Regions from separate parts of the Janthinobacterium breve genome, predicted to be linked through region 2. Evidence: predicted binding sites of a transcription regulator. Region 2 holds the regulator's gene; each other region holds the start of a gene.

Region 1 (7,174 bases), on a different contig from region 2:
GCGCTCCTTCTTCATGTCGATCATTTCGCTCATCCACGGGAACGGATTTTCTTCCTGGGCAAACAGCGGCTCGATGCCGATCTGCTGCGCGCGGCGGTTGGCGATGAAGCGCAGATAGCCCTTGAACATCGGCGCATTCAGACCCAGCACGCCGCGTGGCATGGTGTCTTCCGCGTACGCGTATTCCAGATCGACGGCCTGCAGGAACAGCACTTTGATCTCTTCGCGGAATTCGGCCGTCCACAGCAGCGGATTTTCCATCTTGATCGTGTTGATCAAGTCGATGCCGAAGTTGCAGTGCATCGATTCGTCGCGCAGGATGTACTGGTACTGCTCGGCAGCGCCCATCATCTTGTTCTGGCGGCCCAGCGCCAGGATCTGCGTGAAGCCGACGTAGAAGAACAGGCCTTCCATCAGGCAAGCGAAGACGATCAGGGATTTCAGCAGCTTCTGGTCGTTTTCCACCGTGCCGGTGGTGAACGCGGGGTCGGTCAGGGTGTTGATGAACGGGATCAGGAATTCATCCTTGTCACGGATCGACTTGACTTCGTTGTAGGCGTTGAAGATCTCGCCTTCGTCCAGCCCCAGCGACTCGACGATGTACTGGTAGGCGTGCGTGTGGATCGCTTCCTCGAACGCCTGGCGCAGCAGGTACTGGCGGCACTCGGGCGCCGTGATGTGGCGGTAGGTACCCAGCACGATGTTGTTGGCTGCCAGCGAGTCGGCCGTCACGAAGAAGCCCAAGTTGCGCTTGACCAGGCGGCGCTCGTCGTCCGTCAGGCCGTTCGGGTTTTTCCACAGCTCGATATCGCGCTGCATGTTCACTTCCTGCGGCATCCAGTGGTTGGCGCAACCGGCCAGGTATTTGTCCCACGCCCACTTGTACTTGAACGGCACCAGCTGGTTGACGTCCGTCTTGCCGTTGATGATGCGCTTGTCGTCGGCATTCACGCGGCGCGCCACTTGCTCGGCGTTCGCTTCGGACGGCTCGGCACCTGCCGGCAGGTTCAATTCGGTATTTCCCAATGGCGCTTGCTGCGCCGGACGCGGCACAGCTGCCGACGTGGTTTCATCATCCCATGACAACGACATATTCATCTTCCTTTCCATGCCGGCGAGCCGGCGATCCGCAACAGGCCCGTTGAATCGGACAATACGGACATTAACAACATTGAATCAGCCCGACCGTGCCGGGCTGACAACTTTAAATTTTTTAAAAACCGTCGCGAGCAAGCCCGATATCGGGTCGAGTAGCGGAGCCGTACTTTAGTACGGTGAGCAACACAGAACCCGAGAGGGGGCTGCGCAGCAGGTTTTTACTGGCAGGCTTCGCATTCTTCGAAACCGTCATCTCCCGGACGCAGGTAGCAGGCTTCGCCATCGGCGTCGTCCGCTGCCGCAGCCACCACGGGTGCCACCACGGCGGCAGCGGCTGCCGCCACGACCGCTGCCTGGGCGCTCTGTGCGCTGGCCGACATGCCGCCATCGACGGCCACGGCGTTCAGGGCACCCGTCTTGGAGGTCGATTTCTCCATGTGGGTCGCGGCGATGGTACGCAGGTAGTAGGTGGTTTTCAGGCCACGCAACCATGCCAGCTTGTAAGTCTCGTCCAGTTTCTTGCCGGAAGCACCCGCCATGTAGATATTCAGCGACTGGGCCTGGTCGATCCACTTCTGGCGACGCGAAGCCGCTTCCACCAGCCAGCTTGGCGATACTTCAAAGGCGGTAGCGTAGATATCGCGCAGGTCTTGCGGGATGCGGTCGATCTTCACCAGCGAGCCGTCGAAGTACTTCAGGTCGGAGATCATGACTTCATCCCACAGGTCGCGTGCCTTCAGGTCGCGCACCAGGTAGCCGTTGATTTCGGTGAATTCGCCCGACAGGTTCGATTTCACGTACAGGTTCTGGAACGTCGGCTCGATACAGGCCGATACGCCGATGATGTTCGAAATCGTCGCCGTCGGGGCGATCGCCACGCAGTTCGAGTTGCGCATGCCGAACTTGGCGATGCGTTCGCGCACCGGCGTCCAGTCCATGGCCGACGAGGAATCGACTTCCAGGTAGCCGCCGCGCTCTTCGGCCAGCAGTTTCACCGAGTCCTGCGGCAGGATGCCACGGTCCCACAGCGAACCGGCATACGATTCATAGCGGCCACGCTCTTCGGCCAGTTCCGTCGACGCCAGGTAAGCGTAGTAGCAGACCGCTTCCATCGAGGTATCGGCGAAGCTGACCGCTGCGTCCGAGGCGAACGGGATGCGCATCATGTGCAGGCAGTCCTGGAAGCCCATGACGCCCATGCCGACCGGGCGATGGCGCATGTTCGAATTGCGTGCCTTCTCGACGGCGTAGTAATTGATGTCGATGACGTTGTCGAGCATGCGCATGGCGGTGCGGATGGTCTTGGCCAGCTTGACGTGATCGAGCTTGCCTTCCTTCATGTGCGCCGGCATGTTCACGGAACCGAGGTTACAGACGGCGATTTCGTCAGGGCCCGTGTTCAGCGTGATTTCCGTGCACAGGTTCGAGCTGTGGACGACGCCGACGTGCGACTGCGGGCTGCGGATGTTGCAAGGATCCTTGAATGTGATCCATGGGTGGCCCGTTTCAAACAGCATCGACAGCATCTTGCGCCACAGGTCCAGCGCGGCGATCTTTTTGTACGAGCGGATTTCGCCGGCGGCTGCCTTGGCTTCGTAGCCCAGGTAAGCCTTTTCAAAGGCTTTGCCGACCAGGTCGTGCAAGTCTGGCGTTTCGGATGGCGAGAACAGGGTCCACTCGCCTTTTTCCATGACGCGCTTCATGAACATGTCGGGAATCCAGTTCGCCGTGTTCATGTCGTGCGTGCGGCGGCGGTCGTCGCCCGTGTTCTTGCGCAGGTCGAGGAATTCCTCGATGTCCATGTGCCAGGTTTCCAGGTAGGCGCAGACGGCGCCCTTGCGCTTGCCGCCCTGGTTGACTGCCACGGCCGTGTCGTTGACCACTTTCAGGAACGGCACCACGCCTTGCGACTTGCCGTTGGTGCCCTTGATGTGGGCGCCCAGTGCGCGCACTGGCGTCCAGTCGTTGCCCAGGCCGCCGGCGTACTTGGCCAGCAGCGCATTGTCCTTGATGGCGTCGTAGATGCCTTCCAGGTCGTCCGAGACAGTGCTCAGGTAGCACGACGACAGCTGCGAGCGCAGGGTGCCCGAGTTGAACAGGGTCGGGGTCGAGCTCATGAAGTCGAACGAGGACAGCAAATTGTAGAACTCGATGGTGCGCGCTTCGCGGTCCGCTTCGTTCAGCGACAGGCCCATGGCCACGCGCATGTAGAACGCTTGCGGCATTTCGATGCGTACGTCATGGATGTGCAGGAAGTAGCGGTCATACAGGGTTTGCAGACCGATGTAGCCGAATTGCAAGTCGCGGTCGGCAACGATGGCTTTCGCCAGGCGTTCCAGGTCGAAGCTGGCGAGTACCGGGTTCAGCAGCTCGTTGGCGATGCCCTTGGCGATATATTGCGGGAAATACGTCAGGTACTCGGCAGCAGCGGCCGCTTGCGGTACTTCCTTGCCGAACACTTCCTTGCGCACCGTGTGCAGCAAGATGCGGGCCGTAACCTGGCTGTAGGCCGGATCTTTTTCCATCAGCGCGCGCGCCGCCAGGATGGCCGACTTGTGCAGCTCTTCGACGGGCACGCCGTCGTACAGGTTCTTCACCGTTTCAGCCAGGATGGCGTCGGCATCGACGTGCTTTTCCAGGCCGGCGCAGGCGGCGTTGATCAGGTCGCGCACTTCCTGCATGTCCAGCAGGCGGCGCACGCCGTTGTCCGTCACGTTCAATTGGGGTGCGGTCACTTGCGCGGAAGCGCCCAGCGCTTCCTTCTGCAGGCGGCGCTCTTCCATGTGCTTGGCACGGTACAGCACGTAGGCACGCGCCACGTCGTGCTCGCCCGAACGCATCAGCGACAGTTCCACCTGGTCTTGCACGTCTTCGATATGGAAGGTGCCGCCACCTGGATGGCGGCGCACCAGCGCGGCGACGACGCCGTCGGTCAGTTGCTCCACCAGTTCGCGGATGCGTGCCGAGGCAGCGCCCTGGCCGCCGTTAACTGCCAAAAACGCCTTGGTCATGGCGATGGCGATCTTCGAAGGCTCAAATGCCACCACCGCGCCGTTGCGGCGGATGATGCGATAGTCGCCCAATGCCGCGCCCGTGCTCGCCACGCTATTGGCCGCGCCTGGCGCTGGCGATACTGGCGTTGGATGGATGGAAATATCTTGTGGTGATTGCATTGAAGCTCCCGTTGTCAGCTAAAGTCAGCCTGCAGTTTTGCTGCCGCGTGTGTTGTTGAATAGAACGCCCGATGGTCAGGGTTTCTTCAGGTGTTTGTTGCTAAATAGTAAATAATACACAGCCAGAAATCATACGCCCAACCTGTATAGCCCGGCTGGCGCGAAACACGATCAAGGGTGATGAAACGCCAGTTCCCGTTGCCATATCAACAAACAGGGTAGCTTTGGTAATAATTCTGAAAACGTCTGTGATGGCACTACATATAGTCTTTAAATCCAAGTTATGCACTAATTGTAGTGCCCATCGAAAGGTGATGCAATAGTTTTCCGGCATCCGTCAGCGTAATTTTTTGTATTTTCATATACGATTTCGGTTGACTTTTCAGGGCATGGATGGAAAGCCCAATCCCCGCGTAGTAAGCGCTAACGCAGGCTGCCCGCGCACAGTTTCCAACCAGCATTCTTGATAAAAAAACCAGTCAAAAAACGGTCCCGGATCCGTCTTCCTCCCCGCTGCAATATGCTCGTGGCCGCGCACCTGGGACAAGCCATAGCGCGCCACCAGCGCCGCCGTCAGCGCCACCAGCACGCGGTATTGCTGCGGCTGGAAGGGGACAAAGTCCGTGCCTTCCATTTCGATACCGATGGAATAGCCATTGCACTGCGGGCGTCCTTCGAATGTGGACGCGCCAGCATGCCAGGCACGTTGATCAGCAGAAACATATTGCAACAGCGCACCATCGCGCCGCACAAAAAAGTGCGCCGACACCTGCAAGCCACGCAGGTCGGCGAAAGAAGGATCGGCATTATAATCTACCCGGCCGGTAAACAAGTCCGACACATGCGGACCGCCAAAGTGGCCGCCCGGCAAGCTGATGTTATGGATCACCAGCAAGTCGACTTGCGCACCGTCCGGGCGCGCATCCTGGTACGGCGAGTCATAGCGCAACGCGCCGTCGCACCAGCCGTCTTCATCTATCGTCCATGCTGTCATCAAGGTAGCGCTTCCTGTATCGTCAATTTCTGCATCCGGTAACGCAGCTGGCGCACGCTCAGCCCCAGCTGGCGCGCCGCCCGTGCGCGGTGATAGCAAGCCTGCACCAGCGCCTGCATGATCATGTCGCGCTCGGCCTGGCGCAAATACACATCCAGCGGCACGCCGCACACGGCCATGCCTGGCAGGCACAGTTGCCGCTCCGGCAAGGCCGGCGCCGCCCGCAACGGGGTGATGCCCGCCGCCGACGGCAGACCCAGACCGTCGAGCGCGATCACGCCGCCATCGGCAAAGGCCAGTGCCCGTTCCAGCATATTTTCCAGTTCGCGCACATTGCCGGGAAACGCATACGCGGCCAGGGCCGCCAGCACCGGCGGCGCCAGGCTCACGGCCTGGCTCGGTGCCAGACGCGCCAGGATTACCTCACATAATACCTGCAGATCGCCGCGCCGTTCACGCAGCGGCGGCAGCGCCAACTCGATGACATTGAGGCGGTAAAACAGATCCTGGCGAAACGTGCCGGCGGCCACGCCGCGCGCCAGGCCATGCTGGCTGGCGCACAGGATGCGCACGTCAACGGCTTCGTCGCTACTGCCGCCCAGTTTGCGCACACGGCGCTCCTGCAGCACGCGCAACAGCTTCACCTGCATGGCCAGCGGCAAATCATCGACTTCATCAAGCAACAAACTGCCGCCGTGGGCCGCCTGGAACAATCCCTGGCGCTCGTGCAGCGCGCCCGTATAGGCGCCCGGCCGGCAGCCGAAGAATTCGGCTTCCATCAGCGCTTCGGGAATCGCGCCGCAGTTGACGGCGATAAACGGGAAGCTGGCGCGCGCACCCTGCGCGTGGATGGCGCGTGCCGCCAGTTCCTTGCCCGTGCCCGATTCGCCGCGGATGGCCACCGGCGCGCCGCAGCGGGCGATGCGGCCGATCTGCGCGCGCAGCGCCTGCATGGGCAGCGAATTGCCACCTAGTTGCGGTGCCGACGGCAGGCCGCTGGCCGCCGTCTTGCCGGCGGCGGTCGCGGTCTGCGGGTTGGAACTGGGCATAGGGGGCCGCCTTTCTGCATGGGCGGTGGCGAACCGCTTGCTGCAGATGCTACGCCGGAGTGCTGCCGGAGGACGTTACGATACGGATGAGCAATGCGGCGCGGGCTTACCCTTACAGCGTGGCGTGCGCGTGGCTGCAGTAATCGTGACCCTTGGCCTGCACATTTTCGGAGGCCGGGTAGTACACGCCGCAATGGGCGCAACACAGCATCAGCTCGGCATCCGGCAATTCCTGCGGCCGGCCCGGCGGCGCAAACGGATGCGGCCGCTGTTGCTGTTGCTGCGCGCGGGCGCGCTGCTGCATGCCCCGGATCTTGCTGCGGATAGCAAACAGCACCAGGAACACCAGCGCCAGCCAGAATAAAACACGTGTCATGCGAATCCTCGGTGTAAAACCACTTCCAGTACAAAACGGCTGCCGACATAGGCCAGCAGCAAAGTGGCGAAACCGGCCAGGGTGAAGCTCAAGGCCGTCTTGCCGCGCCAGCCGCGAAAGCGGCGCCCTGCCAGCAGGGCGGCAAACAGCAGCCACGACAGCATGGTAAACACGGATTTATGATCCCAGTTGAGCGCCTTGCCAAATAATTGCTCGGAAAAGACGATGCCCGACAACACGGTCAGGCTGAGCAGGATGAAACCCAGACCGATCATGCGGAACAGCAACTTTTCCATCGTCAGCAGGGCTGGCAGCTGGTCCAGCGCGCTGCCGATGAAGCCGCGGCTTTCGCTGCGCGTATGCAGGCGCGATTCCTGCAGCGCCATGAGCACGGCGTGAAAGGCGGCAATCGTCAAGGTGCTGTAGGCCAGCACCGCCACGGCAATATGCCAGCCGAAGACGGCAGACTTGCCTTCCATGCTGA
Region 2 (7,174 bases):
TGGTGGCCAGGCCGACGCGGGTAATGCCCATCTTTTTCGCTTCCGAAATGAGCTGGATCACATCGTCGTACTTGCTTTCCTTGTCGCCCGCAATCATCACGGGATAGTCGGGATTGCTCTCGTGCAAGCCGCGCAGCTTGCGCAGCAGGGCGTCGCGGTTCGGTTCCGTTTCCGGCGACAGCTGTTCCTTGCCGATGACGCCGATCGACAGCGAACCATTTGGTTTCAGCACGATCTGAATATAGTCATCGGGCGGTTTGGCCGACCTTTCCGCGTTGGGCAGGTTCACCACGCTGGGATTGTTCGACGACGGCATCACCATGAAAATGATCAGCAGCACCAGCATCACGTCGATATACGGCACGACGTTGATCTCGGACTTGAACTTGCGGCCGCGGCCGCCGCGCATGCCGCCGCTATTGAATGAGGAACCCATGGACGCTGCTCCCTCTTAGCGCGACTGGCGCTGCAAGATGTTGGAGAATTCCTCGACGAAGCTCTCGAAGCGGATCGCCAGGCGGTCGATGTCATGCGAAAAACGGTTGTAGGCGACGACGGCGGGAATCGCCGCGAACAGGCCGATGGCGGTGGCGATCAGCGCTTCGGCAATGCCGGGCGCGACGGCGGCCAGGGTGGCTTGTTGCACGTTGGCCAGGCCGCGGAAGGCGTTCATGATGCCCCAGACGGTGCCCAGCAGGCCGATGTAGGGCGAGACGGAGCCGACGGAGGCGAGGAAGGCCAGGTGCGATTCGAGCACGTCCATTTCACGCTGGAAGGCGGCGCGCATGGCGCGGCGGGCGCCGTCGAGCACGGCGCCGACGTCCAGCGCTTCGCGCGAACCGTAGGAAGCCTTGCCCTTGATGAATTCGCCCATGCCGGCGTCAAAAATGCGGGCCAGCGCGCCGCTCTGGTCGCGGTTGCCGCTGGCGCTTTGATGCAGCGCATGCAGGTTGCCGCCGGCCCAGAAGCTGCGTTCAAATTCGATGGTTTGCTTGCGCGCCTGGCGCACGGCAAACATCTTGCGGAAAATGTAGGTCCAGCTGGTCAGGGAAATCAGCAGCAGCAGGGCCATGATCAGTTGCACGATCAAATGGGCATTGGTGATGAGCGCGAGGAAAGAAAGATCTTGTGTAACGTTCATTGGCTGGCAGTCTGTTGGGTGAATTGTCCGGGGGGGGCGGGTAGGGTTCAGGCGGCGCGCATGCGGGCCGCTACTGGATCAGGCACGGCGCGCGGGCGCAATGCCGAGTCGACGCAGCCGATCTTGACGCGGGCCGTGTTCAGCAGGCGGTCGCCGCACCAGGCTTGTTGCAGGAAAACAATGGAGGCGCGCCCCATTTTTTCTATGCTTAAGGTTAATCTTACCGTGTCATCGAGCCTGGCTGGCGCATGATAGTCAGCGTTGATGCTTTTGACAACGAACATTGCGTCGTGCTGTTCCAGCAATTCCTGCTGGCCCACGTCGATGGCGCGCAGCCATTCGGTGCGCGCGCGTTCGAAAAATTTCAGGTAATTTGCGTAATAGACGATGCCGCCGGCGTCGGTGTCTTCATAGTAGACACGTACGTTCCAGGTAAAGACTGAAGGCATGTTTATTGCGCCAGTAGTGAGATTGAGCAACATTTTACGCGATTTTTCTTCTTGTGACTGTGGGCGCTTGCTGGAAAGCCATGCAAAAGCTGCATATAAGTTGCACCGCAGCATTGTAAATCCGGGGCGCACAATGGCAAGCTTCGTAACATACGCTTACATGCCGTGGCCAGGTTTAAGTTCAGCTTAAGAGCCGCAGTCTTGCCCGGGGCGGTCTGTGCCCGTGCCCGGGCTGCATTGGCGCGCGGCGATTATAGCTGTACGGTTGCATTCCTTGCTCAATTTGGGCACTTAACTTACAATTTGCATTCCATTACGTCTCACGTGACTGGCGAAAAGTCGGGCGATCTCCATGGATGGCGATCGGCAAACCGGCGAAAGGTGGGCACCCACCGGGAAACGTGAGATTTTTCATCAGCCGTTCGCCTGGGTAGCCACTATGGAAAAGCACGAAGAGGCTGCCTGTCCAACGTTGTTATTCACTTAACGCCGGCTCCCCTCATTCGATCCAACCTGCCAGTACAAGCACCCTTATCTTTGGAGTTTTTACATGTTCGCAAAAGATCACACCCTCGCCAACGTCGATCCTGAATTGTTCGCCGTCATTCAAAAAGAAAACGTGCGCCAGCACGATCACATCGAGTTGATCGCGTCGGAAAACTACACGTCGCCAGCCGTCATGGAAGCGCAAGGTTCGCAACTGACGAACAAGTATGCCGAAGGCTATCCGGGCAAGCGCTACTACGGTGGCTGCGAATTCGTCGACATCGCCGAGCAACTGGCCATCGACCGCGTGAAAAAACTGTTCGGCGCCGAATGCGCGAACGTGCAGCCGAATTCCGGCTCGCAGGCGAACCAGGGCGTGTTCTTTGCCATGCTGAAACCGGGCGACCTGATCATGGGCATGTCGCTGGCCGAAGGCGGTCACCTGACTCACGGCATGCCGCTGAACATGTCCGGCAAGTGGTTCGACGTGGTGTCGTATGGCTTGACGGCGGAAGAAGACATCGACTACGAGGCGATGGAACGCCTGGCCCGCGAACGCAAGCCGAAACTGATCATCGCCGGCGCGTCGGCCTTCTCGAAAAAGATCGACTTCGAGCGTTTCGGCAAGATCGCCAAGGAAGTGGGCGCCTACTTCATGGTCGACATGGCCCACTATGCGGGCCTGATCGCCGCCGGCCTGTACCCGAACCCGGTGCCGTTCGCTGACTTCGTGACCTCGACCACGCACAAATCGCTGCGCGGCCCACGCGGCGGCATCATCCTGATGAAGGCCGAGCACGAAAAAGCCATCAACTCGGCCATCTTCCCTGGCATCCAGGGCGGCCCGCTGATGCACGTGATCGCCGGCAAGGCCGTCGCCTTCAAGGAAGCGCTGAGCTCTGACTTCGTCGAATACCAGAAGCAAGTGATCAAGAACGCCGACGTGCTGGCGAAAACCCTGATCAAGCGCGGCTTGCGCATCGTGTCCGGCGGTACCGAGTCGCACGTCATGCTGGTCGATCTGCGCGCCAAGAACCTGACGGGCAAGGAAGCCGAAGCCATCCTCGGTTCCGCGCATATCACCTGCAACAAGAACGGCATCCCGAACGACCCGCAAAAACCATTCGTCACCTCGGGCATCCGCCTGGGCAGCCCGGCGATGACGACGCGCGGTTTCAAGGAAGCGCAAGCGGAAGAAGTGGGCAACCTGATCGCCGACGTGCTGGACAATCCGCATGACGCCGCCACCATCGAGCGCGTCAAAGCGGCCGTGAAAGTGCTGGCTGACGCGCACCCGGTGTACGCATAATTATTTGTCCAGAATGTGTCATACAGAGTAAGATTCTGTATGACACATTCCAGTCGTGCCCAAGGGCGCCCGGAGTGATTCGGGCGCCTTTTGTACAAGGGCGGCGATTTCCCGTAATTATTACTATAAAGTTGTAGCCAGCCCATGAAATGTCCATTTTGCCAGCACGGCGATACCCAGGTTCTCGATACGCGCGTATCGGAGGAAGGGGATGCCATTCGGCGCCGCCGCCGCTGCGGCAAATGCGACAAGCGTTTTACCACCTACGAACGCATTGAACTTATCATGCCGGCCGTCGTCAAAAAGAATGGCAGCCGGACGGAGTTCGCTGCGGATAAGTTGCGCGGCAGTTTGATGCTGGCCTTGCGCAAGCGTCCCGTCGCGGCCGCCTCCGTGGATACGGCCATTGCGTCCATCCAGGAAAAACTGCTGACCAGCGGCTTGCGCGAAGTCGATTCCGGCTATATCGGCGAGCTGGTCATGCAGGAACTCAAGCGCCTGGACAAGATTGCCTACATCCGCTTCGCCTCCGTCTATAAGAATTTCGAAGATCTGGCCGAGTTCCAGGATGCGATCGCCGAAGTGGGCCAGGCGCGCAGCAAGCCCTGACGTTCACCTTATTGAAAATGGGGCCGCTCCTGCGCCCCGTGTTCACCACGCCAGCGTTCGCCTGGCAAGCGGCCTGATCAATCCAGGCGCTTTTTTTCCCTTCTTTTTCTCTTTTTCGCGGCGACGTTTGCGCTGCCTCATGCCTGCGTTTTTGCATGCGCCTATCGTGTAGCTGGGCCGGGCGTCCGCGCGGCTCCAGTCTATTCTCTCAGCGGGAGAAGCTCATGCACAGCGGTACGCGTGGTCCCATGGATGGCAGCAGCCTCGTCGAGGTGCTGGTGTCGCTGCTGCTGTTGGCGCTGGGCTTGCTGGGCGCCAGCATCCTGCAACTGAGCTCGCTACGTGCGCGCCATGAGTCGGCGCTGTTGTCGGCGGGCGTGCAACTGGCCGCCGGCATGGCCGAACGCATGCGCGCGAACAGCGTGCTCATGCATGGTCCCGATGCGGGCAATCCCTACCTGAACGTGGCCTATGCGGTGGCGGACGGCGCCGAGCCTGCCGGCGGCGCTCCCGACTGTTTCGGCGCTGCCGCCTGCAGCGCGGCCGAGTTGGCGCAATTCGACATCGCCGAATGGAAGCAAAGGCTGCAATCGGTCTTGCCCGGCGCGCGCCTGCATATCTGCCGCGACGCTCCCGCGTGGGACGCCGCCGCCCAGGGCTTGCACTGGGCCTGCAGCGGCGGCAAGGGCGCGCCCATCGTCATCAAGCTGGGCTGGCGCGGCCGACAGCCCGATGGCTCACCCGCCGTGAATGCGGCAGGCGAGTCGCTGCCCAGGCTGGCATTCCAGCTTGGGGGAGGCGGCGCATGAATGGCATGCACGCCCGCTGGCGCCGGCATCGGGGCATGAGCCTGGTCGAATTGCTGGTGGCCCTGTCGCTGGGCGCGCTGCTGATGCTGGCCGCCAGTACCGTGCTGCTGGCGGCCAGCGGCAGTTATGGCGAGCAGTCCGCCAGCGCGCGCCTGGACGACAACGGCCGCTATGCGCTCGACACCATCGCCCGCGCCGTGCGCCAGACGGCGTATGTGAATTGGGACAGCAGTGCCGCGCCCGTCGCGCATGCCGCGCACGACAGCGCGAATGTCGCCGGCCTCGACGCGCATAGCCTGGGCAAGAACAGCGAGGGCATCAGCGGCGCGCTGCCCGACGCCCTGCATGGCAGCGACGTGCTGGCCCTGCGCTATTACGGCGCTGGCAATGAGGAGGGCGGCGACGGTTCCGTGCTCAATTGCGCCGGCTTTGGCGTGGGCGCCGCGCAAACGGAGGCGCAGCGGGGTTGGAGCATTTTCTATGTGGCGCAGGGCGCCGATGGCGAAGGCGAGCTGCGCTGCAAATACCGTGGCGCGAACGGCTGGGGTGCGGATGCCGTCATCCGTGGCGTCGACGGCTTTCAGGTGCTGTATGGCCTCGACACGGATACGCCGCCCGATGGCGTGGCGAACCAGTACGTCAATGCCAGCGCACTCGACGCCTACGATGCGGCGCTGCAGCTGGCGGGCGCGGATGCGGCCGCGCGACAACGCGATTTTCACCGGCGCACGCACTGGAAGCGCGTGGCCAGCGTGCGCGTGGCGCTGCTCTTGCATGGCGAAGCGGGCCAGCTGGATAAGATGGCGGAACTGGGGCCGGTGCAATTCGACCTGTTCGGCAAGGCGTATGCGGAGGCGCACGGCGCCAGCGACACGGGCGTGCGCATCGCGCGCGCATCGTTGCCTGCCGCAACGCGCTCCAGGCTGCGGCAACTGGTGCAGATGAGCATCATGCTGCGCAACGGGCCGGCCTAGGCGGGGGCCATGATGGCTGGCGCGGGTGCCCGCTGTTGCGTACCTTGTTGCGTACCCTGCTGCGTTCTTGGTGCGCGGCGGCGTGGCGCCACCCTGGTATATGTGCTGTGCCTGTTGGTGATCATCTTGCTGCTGGGTATATCGGCAGCGCAGATGGCCTTGCAGGGTGAAAAGGCGGCACGCGGCGAGCGCGACCGGCAAATCGCGTTTCAGGCGGCAGAGGAGGCATTGGTGGATGCGCAAAACGATATCGAAGGCTTGCCCGGCGCGCCGGGACGCAGCAGCCTCTTCGCATCAGGCAGTGCGGCCGGGTTCGCGGTCGGCTGCGGCGAAGGGGGCGCACTGGGCCTGTGCCTGCCCGCAACCCCGGAGGCGCCGGCGCTCTGGCTGAGCATGGACCTGGATGGCGCCGAAGCTGACAGCCGCGTGGTGCCGTATGGCCAGTTTACGGGCGCCGTCATGCAGACGGGGCAGGGTTTCCTGCCCTCGCGCCGGCCCCGCTACCTGATCGAACTGCTGCCGTTTCACCCGCCCGGCGCACAGGCGGCGGCCGTGGCAGGCGGCCTGGCCACGGAAAGCTATGTGTACCGCATCACGGCCATGGGTTTTGGCGCGCAGGACAGCACGCAAGTCGTGCTGCAAAGTTACTACCGCAAACAGGCGGGAGCGGGGCCATGAAGGCGCTGTGGTCCGTCTGCTTGCTGCTGCTGGCTTGCCTGGCTTGCGCCGCCGTCGCGGCCCCTCCCGCGGTGACGCTGGCGCGGGCCGACGCGGGCTTGCACGGCGCCAAAGTGCCACCGAATCTGCTGCTCAACCTGTCCCTCACGCATGCGGCCGCCGCTGCCGCGCATGGCGGCGACTATGCGCCGCAGCGCGAGTACGCAGGTTACTTTCACGCGCGCATGTGCTACAGCTATCCGTACCGCAGCAAGGATGGCGCCATGCTGCCGGACTTGCGCGTAGCGACCGCTTACTTCTCCGTGCTGAAACGGGCCGATGCGCTGCACGGCTGCGGCGGTGATAGTTTCAGTGGCAACTTTCTCAACTGGGCCAGCACCAGCATGCTCGACATCGTGCGCTATGCCTTGACGGGCGGCGACCGCGTCATCGACGAAGTGCGCAAGACGGTGCTGCAGCGCGCCTGGCTGCCCGATGCTGGCAGCCCTATCGACTTCTTTGCCCACCCCGTCTTTTTCCCGCGCAAGGTCCTGCAGGCAGGCGTGTCAGCGGCGACACCGTTTGCGCTGGCGCAACTGGCCATCGTTTCCTGTCGCAACCGCCTGCTGTTCGGCGATGCCAGCTTGCCGCCGGGCGGCAGTTGCGACGCGCCCGGCACTGCCGCCACGCACGGCGTGTTCCTCGCGCGCGTGCGTGTATGTGACGCCGTTGAGGGGCCG
Region 3 (7,174 bases), on a different contig from region 2:
CTGAACGCCTGCTCCAGCCCTTCTCCGTTCCCCCTGCTCCGCTCAGCCTTCCCGCGCGCCCCGGTCGCGCAGATGCGCCAGCACGCGGCGCGGTCCCAGCGCCTGCAAGTCGAACGGCGGCAGCTCGATGGCGTCGAGCGTATTCTTGAACAGCAGGCCCAGCTCCGTATCGCCTTCCAGGCTCAAACGACGGCTGAAGAACAGCGTGTCCGGATCTTCCTGGCGCCGCGCCATCAGCATCAGGTCATGCACGCTGGCGGCGATGCACAGGTCCGGCACGTCCACATAGCGCTCGGCCACGAACACCGTGCCCTGCCACTCGAAATCGAAGGCGATGCCCGCATCGAGCAAGCGCAGGCGCAGGCTGCGCCCCTCCAGGCTGCGCCGCACATCGTCGGGCAATTGCGGCGCCAACAGGCGGTTCAAGCCTTGCACGAACAGCCAGGAGGCGGGATACGGCGGCAGCTTGGACAGCAAGTCGGCCAGCGGTTCGGGCAGCCGGTACGACATGGCGGGCTTGCTCATGGCGGGCTTGCTCATGGCGGGCTTGGCCGGGATGGGCAATCTTTCCAATTGATCTTGCATGGTGCTTCCTTTCGATGCGTTCAATGAGCGGCGTGCTGTTCCATGCCGGGCTGGCCGTGCCAGTAGCCGTCGCAGGCGCCGGCCGGCTGGCAGGCCGCCAGCTGGGCCTGGGCGCCCACGCCGCTGACCTGACCGCGGCGGGCGCGGTCGAAGATGGCGATGACTTGTTCCGTATGCATGGCCTGCGGGCTGATGCGCGCCACCGCCACGCCCATGTCGCGCATGGCGTCGAGTTCGCGCACCAGGTTGTAGACCAGCGCCGACTGCGTCTGTGTGCCATTCAGTACGAGGAACGGCACTTCATCGCGCGTGCGCAGCAGCAGGCCGTCCGGCTCTTCAAGGCAGCTGTAGCCGCAGTCGTCCTTCGGCAGGTTGCGGTTGCGCGCCGTGAAGCAGCGCGCGGAAAACGCCAGCGGCATGCGGCCATAGGCAAACACTTCCGTCTCCAGCCCTTCCGGTTTCTGGCGCTGCATCTCGGCCAGCGCCGCCTGCCCCATTTCCAGCGGCATCACCCAGCGCCGCGCCCCCAGGCGCGCCAGCAGTTGCAGGCTGGGGCCATTGAACAGGTTCAAATGGGGGCCGGCGACAAAGGACGCGCCCGTTTCCATGCAGTGCACGGCGCCCATGTCGTTGGCCTCGACCGTATAGCGGCCATTGCCCGTGATGCGGCGCAGGCTCGCCAGTTCGGCGCCCGCCTCGATCAGCGCCTGCGTCGACAGCACCACTTCCTTGCCTGCAGCGGTCAGCATGTCGGCGATATCGAGCCAGTCGGCCAGGCGCAGCTCATGCCGGCGCGAGCAGACGGTTTCGCCCAGATACACGATATCGACGGCGCTGCCGGCGATCTGCTGGTAAAACTCGAAGACGGTGGCGCGCGGCCAGTAGTACAGCAAGGGGCCCAGTGAAAGCTTCAGCATGTTCATCCTCTATTTCCAAGATCTGTGGTAGGCACCCAATGTGTGCTGCTGGCCCTCGGCCAGCTTGTCCATGGCCGCCATCCAGCCCGGCTTGACGGCGTAGCGCGGATTGCCTTCGCGGCAGGCGTCGATCGCTTCGCGCCACACGCGCGTGACCTGGGCCACGTAGGCGGGACTGCGCTGGCGTCCTTCGATTTTCACGGCGCGCACGCCCATGGCGATCAGTTGCGGCAGCAGCGCCAGGGTATTCAAGCTGGCCGGCTCCTCGATCGCGTAATACTCTTCGTCATTGACTTCGAAACGGCCCTTGCACAGGGTGGGATAGCTGGCGTTTTCACCGGGCGCGTAGCGGTCGATCAGCACGCCGTTCAGGCGCGACTCCAGACCGTTCGGCGTTTCCAGCCAGCGCACGGCCTTGGCCGGCGAGCACACGCCGTGGGTGTTCGGCGCCTCGCCCGTCGCATACGAAGACAAGGCGCAGCGCCCTTCGACCATCACGCACAGGCTGCCGAAACCGAACACTTCGATCTCCACCTCCGTCTTGCTGATCAGTTGTTCCACCTGCGTCATCGACAGCACGCGCGGCAGCACGGCGCGGGCGATGCCGAAATGCTCGTGATAGAAGTTGATGGCTTCATAATTCGTGGCCGAGCCCTGCACGGACAGGTGCAGGCGCAGCTGTGGCTGGTGCTGGGCCGCGTAGGCCATCAGGCCCGGATCGGCAACGATCATGGCGTCGATGCCCGCCGCGGCGGCGCGGTCGATGGCGCTACGCCACACGGCCCAGTTGTGCGGCTGCGGATAGGTGTTCAGCGCCAGCAGCACCTTGCGCCCGTACTGGTGGGCATAGCGCACACCCTCGGCGATGGCCTTCTCGTCAAAATTGAGGCCGGCGAAATTGCGCGCATTGGTGGCGTCGCGAAAGCCCAGGTAAACGGTATCGGCGCCATTGTCGACGGCCGCTTTCAAGGCAGGCAGGCTGCCGGCGGGGCAGACCAGTTCCAGCGGTCCGGCCACGCGGGTGGCGGTAGTTGATTCAAGCATCATGATATTCACAGTCCTGTATCGGCTCAGGGTGCAGACTATAGCCCCTCCCATGCTGCCCAGTCGTTGACGCAGGTGAAGGAATGCATGCATGGCGGGCGCACCTTCAACTTGCTTGACCTGGCTGTAAAATGCCCCACTTTTCTCCCTCTTCGATTGTCCACCATGACCCGCAAACCGCTGCTGATTTTTCTTCTGACACTGTTCCTCACCGCGCTGCAAGTGCAGTGGGCCGGCCCGAACGATGGCTATGACGCAGGGACCCTCTCGGTGCTGTCGCCGGAAGTGCTGGGCGCCTATCCGGGCGTGCTGCTGCTGTTCCTGCTGGCCGTGTTCGCGCGCCGCCAACTGCCGCTGCTGCGTCAGGCCGCCATCTGCACGGGCCTGCTGGCCATCTACTGGCTGCTGGCGAACTACGCCACCTTCGATGCGCGCGTGGCCAGCTGGAGCACCTATTCGCCGCTGGAAATCTGGGCCCAGGTCCTGCCCGCTTCCGTCGCCAGCATCGCCGCCTGCGGCGCCGCGTTCTTTTGCGCGAGCTGGCTGATCCTGCGCGAAACGCGCTGGAACAAAACCGGCTGAGGTGGTTTTTTCACCTGGATCAAGGATACGCGAATCGCTTGCACGCCACCTTTGACTACACTACATTTAGTAGATAACCTTCATAAAAACACCGCATGTTGTGTTTATTGGAGGTTTCATGACGACGAATGCAGTTTCCCCCACACGCGGCCAGGTCGATGTCGCCGCGTCCATCAATGAATACCTGGAACGGCGCGACTGGCGCGTGAACGCCAACGCTAACCAGGGGTATTCCCTGGGTGGCCTGATCCTCAATGTGTCGGGCAAGGTCATCGCCAATTACTGGCTGGACCAGGTGTATCCGCCGGAAGTGGGCGCGGCGCACCGCGAAGCGGCGCTGCACATCCACGACCTCGACATGCTGGCCGGCTATTGCGCCGGCTGGTCGCTGCGCACTTTGCTGCATGAAGGCTTGAATGGCGTGCCGGGCAAGATCGAGTCGGGTCCGCCGAAACACATGTCGAGCGCCATCGGCCAGATCGTCAATTTTCTGGGCACCCTGCAAAACGAATGGGCCGGCGCGCAGGCGTTCAGCTCCTTCGACACCTACATGGCGCCCTACATCCGCAAGGACAGCCTGCGCTACGAAGACGTGCGCCAGTACATGCAGGAGCTGATCTTCAACCTCAACGTGCCATCGCGCTGGGGCACGCAGACGCCGTTTACCAACCTCACTTTCGACTGGGTCTGCCCGGACGACCTGCGCGAGCAGATTCCCGTCATCGCCGGCCAGGAGATGGACTTCAGCTATGGCGAGCTGCAGGCGGAGATGGACATGATCAACCGTGCGTATATCGAGATCATGATGGCGGGCGACGCCAAGGGCCGCGTCTTCACCTTCCCCATCCCCACCTATAACATCACCGAAGATTTCGACTGGCATAGCGAGAATGCGGAACGCCTGTTCGAGATGACGGCCCGCTACGGCCTGCCCTACTTCCAGAATTTCATCAATTCGGAACTCAAGCCGAACATGATCCGCTCCATGTGCTGCCGATTGCAACTGGACTTGCGCGAACTGCTGAAACGGGGCAATGGCCTGTTCGGTTCCGCCGAACAGACAGGTTCCCTGGGCGTGGTCACCATCAACTGCGCGCGCCTGGGCCACCTGTGGCGCGGCGACGAAGCAGCGCTGCTAGCCGACCTGGACCACCTGCTGGAACTGGGCAAAATCAGCCTGGAAATCAAGCGCCGCACCATCGAGGAACTGATGCAGCAAGGCCTGTTCCCCTACACGAAGCGCTACCTGGGCACCCTGCGCAATCACTTTTCCACGCTGGGCGTGAACGGCATCAACGAGATGATCCGCAATTTCAGCGGCGACGCCTACGACATCACGTCCGCCGAGGGCCATGCGCTGGCGATACGCCTGCTCGACCACGTGCGCGCCCGCATGGTGGCCTTCCAGGAAGAGACGGGCCATATGTACAACCTGGAAGCGACACCGGCCGAGGGCACCACCTACCGCTTCGCCCGCGAAGACCGCAAGCGCTATCCGGCCATCCTGCAGGCGGGTACGCCGGACAACCCGTATTACACGAACTCGTCGCAGCTGCCCGTGGGCCACACGGACGACCCGTTCGAGGCGCTGGAATTGCAGGACGCGCTGCAGCGCAAGTACACAGGCGGCACGGTGCTGCACCTGTACATGACGGAAGCGCTGTCGGACGCCAACGCCTGCCGCGAACTGGTGAAACGCGCGCTGAGCCGCTTCTCGCTGCCCTACATCACCGTCACGCCCACGTTTTCCATCTGTCCGCGCCATGGCTACCTGGCCGGAAAACACGAATTCTGCCCCACCTGCGACGCGGAACTGATCGCCCGCAAGCAGGCCAACCCTGTTCCATCACTTGAGGAAACACCATGAATGCACGTCCCGACTTCACTCCCGCCATCACCCTGCTCGACACCGAACGCCAGCGCTGCGAAATCTGGACCCGCGTGATGGGCTATCACCGCCCCGTCGCCTCGTTCAACATCGGCAAGCAGGGCGAATTCCACGAGCGCCAGTATTTTACGGAAGCGAGCGCCCGGGTTGGCCAGCCCGCCTGCCATGGCAGCTGAACTGAAAGTGGGCGGCCTGACGCCCTTTTCCGCCACCGACTATCCGGGCAAGCTGGCGGCCGTGGTGTTCGTGCAGGGCTGCCCCTGGCGTTGCGGCTATTGCCACAATCCGCACTTGCAGGTGCGCACGCCGGATGGCGCCATGCCCTGGCGCGACGTATTGACCTGGCTGCGCCGCCGCGTGGGCCTGGTCGACGCCGTCGTCTTCAGCGGCGGCGAAGCCTGCATGGACCCGGCCCTGGAACGCGCCATGCTCGATGTCAAGGCGCTGGGTTTCGGCATCGGCCTGCACACGGCCTGCATCTATCCGCAGCGCCTCCAGGAAGTGCTGCCCCTGGTCGATTGGGTGGGCTTCGACATCAAGGCGCCGTTTGCCGACTATCGTCATGTGACCCGCGTGGCCGGCAGCGGCGACCCGGCGCGCGCCTGCCTGGACGCCATCCTCGCCAGCGGCGTCGCCTACGAATGCCGCACCACCACCCACCCGGACCTGCTGCCGGACGAGCAGTTGCTGGCCCTGGCCACCACCCTGGCCGCAAAGGGCGTCGACAACTATGTGCTGCAGCAGTTCCGGGCCGAAGGCTGCCTGGATGCGGCGCTGGCCGGCCGCCCCCTGCACGGCTATCCGGCGGCGAGCACTGTGGCGCAAATCGGCGCCATGTTTCCCCGTTTTACATTCCATAATCACGGCAGTTGAGCCTGCAACCACATAATTTCGCAAAGCCCCGCAAAATTACCCGTTCTACAACGCTGAAATGTCTTGCGTGCTGTAATGTATCAACTGTGCTGCGCACCATGCGCAGCCCGTCAGATTCCTCACACAGCATTACAGATAAGCGTCATCCATGAACGATTTCACCGCAGTCAGCCCAGGCATCCCTTCCACCCACGCCGACATCCTGTACGGCCCGCCGCGACCGGATCTGCTGCGCGAGGAAGTGCTGGCCGACCTGCTCGAAGCGACGGCCCGCCGCTGCCCCGCACAGATCGCCCTGATCGACGGCGAGCGCCGCATCAGCTACGCCGAACTCGATGCTCAGGCGGGCCTGGCCGCATCGCGCCTGGTGGCGGCCGGCGTCAAGCCTGGCGACATCGTGGGCCTGTGGCTGCCGCGCGGCGCCCCGCTGCTGCTGATGCAGGCGGCTATCGCCAAGGCGGGCGCCGCCTGGCTGCCCGTCGATGAAGACACGCCCGTGGAACGCCTGCAAGTGTGCCTCGATGACGCCAATGGCGCTGGGGTCGTCAGCTGCGCACAGTTCGCGCCGCGCCTGTTTGATGCCGGTATCAAGCGCCCCGTGTGGACGGCGGAAAGTCTGCTGGCCCCCGCCGCGCCGGGCGAACACCTGCCCGCGCGCGGCGCCGTCCTGCCCGGACACCCAGCCTATGTGATCTACACGTCGGGTTCCACGGGCAAGCCCAAGGGCATATTGATCAATCAGCGCAGCATCTGCCACTTCCTGCGCAGCGAAAACGCCGTGCTGGAAGTCGCGCAATCCGACACCGTCTACCAGGGTTTTTCCGTCGCCTTCGACATGTCGTTCGAGGAAATCTGGATCGCCTACCTGGTGGGCGCCACCCTGTGGCTGGGCCCCAAGGATATCTCGGGCGACCCGGAAGCCTTGCCGCGCGCGCTGGCCGTGAACAAGGTCACCGTTCTCCACGCAGTGCCGACCTTGCTGGCCCTGTTCGCCGAGGAAGTACCGAGCCTGCGCCTGATCAACCTGGGCGGCGAGATGTGCCCGGAATCCCTGGTCGAGCGCTGGTCGCGCCCGGGCCGCGCCATGTTCAACACCTATGGCCCAACCGAAGCGACCGTGTCGTGCAGCCTGGCGCGCCTGCGGCCCGGTGAATCCGTCACCATCGGCACGCCGCTGCCCAACTATGGCTTGCTGGTGCTGCAGGTGGCCGAGCCGGGAGAAAACCGTCCCCTGGTTCTGCTGCCACGCGGCGAAACGGGTGAGCTGTGCATCATCGGCCCCGGC

What was found. Region 2 encodes NrdR, which represses ribonucleotide reductase genes. Its sites were predicted from a motif close to CACNANATNTNGTG; they were not measured.
Region 1: a site for NrdR is predicted at 4,527-4,540, ahead of ACQ4W0_RS00105 (ribonucleoside-diphosphate reductase subunit alpha). Genes of this name have one in related genera too.
Region 3: a site for NrdR is predicted at 3,187-3,200, ahead of ACQ4W0_RS13565 (ribonucleoside triphosphate reductase). Genes of this name have one in related genera too.

Annotation. Positions count from the first base shown of each region.
Region 1 is NZ_JBNYXY010000001.1:18,439-25,612, forward strand. It holds gene ACQ4W0_RS00100 (ribonucleotide-diphosphate reductase subunit beta) at 1-1,092, opposite strand, end outside; gene ACQ4W0_RS00105 (ribonucleoside-diphosphate reductase subunit alpha) at 1,317-4,271, opposite strand; gene ampD (1,6-anhydro-N-acetylmuramyl-L-alanine amidase AmpD) at 4,654-5,265, opposite strand; gene ACQ4W0_RS00115 (sigma 54-interacting transcriptional regulator) at 5,265-6,314, opposite strand; gene ACQ4W0_RS00120 (PP0621 family protein) at 6,427-6,690, opposite strand; gene ACQ4W0_RS00125 (cytochrome C assembly family protein) at 6,687-7,174, opposite strand, start outside.
Region 2 is NZ_JBNYXY010000010.1:261,750-268,923, reverse strand. It holds gene ACQ4W0_RS21565 (ExbD/TolR family protein) at 1-436, opposite strand, end outside; gene tolQ (protein TolQ) at 452-1,141, opposite strand; gene ybgC (tol-pal system-associated acyl-CoA thioesterase) at 1,189-1,590, opposite strand; ZMP/ZTP riboswitch at 1,905-2,029, shown strand; gene glyA (serine hydroxymethyltransferase) at 2,141-3,385, shown strand; gene nrdR (transcriptional regulator NrdR) at 3,530-3,994, shown strand; gene pilV (type IV pilus modification protein PilV) at 4,219-4,803, shown strand; gene ACQ4W0_RS21535 (PilW family protein) at 4,800-5,777, shown strand; gene ACQ4W0_RS21530 (pilus assembly PilX family protein) at 5,787-6,455, shown strand; gene ACQ4W0_RS21525 (pilus assembly protein) at 6,452-7,174, shown strand, end outside.
Region 3 is NZ_JBNYXY010000006.1:231,263-238,436, forward strand. It holds gene ACQ4W0_RS13540 (heavy-metal-associated domain-containing protein) at 1-4, shown strand, start outside; gene ubiT (ubiquinone anaerobic biosynthesis accessory factor UbiT) at 43-585, opposite strand; gene ubiV (ubiquinone anaerobic biosynthesis protein UbiV) at 606-1,502, opposite strand; gene ubiU (ubiquinone anaerobic biosynthesis protein UbiU) at 1,512-2,549, opposite strand; gene ACQ4W0_RS13560 (hypothetical protein) at 2,712-3,128, shown strand; gene ACQ4W0_RS13565 (ribonucleoside triphosphate reductase) at 3,247-4,995, shown strand; gene nrdD (anaerobic ribonucleoside-triphosphate reductase) at 4,992-5,192, shown strand; gene ACQ4W0_RS13575 (anaerobic ribonucleoside-triphosphate reductase activating protein) at 5,182-5,889, shown strand; gene ACQ4W0_RS13580 (Pls/PosA family non-ribosomal peptide synthetase) at 6,038-7,174, shown strand, end outside.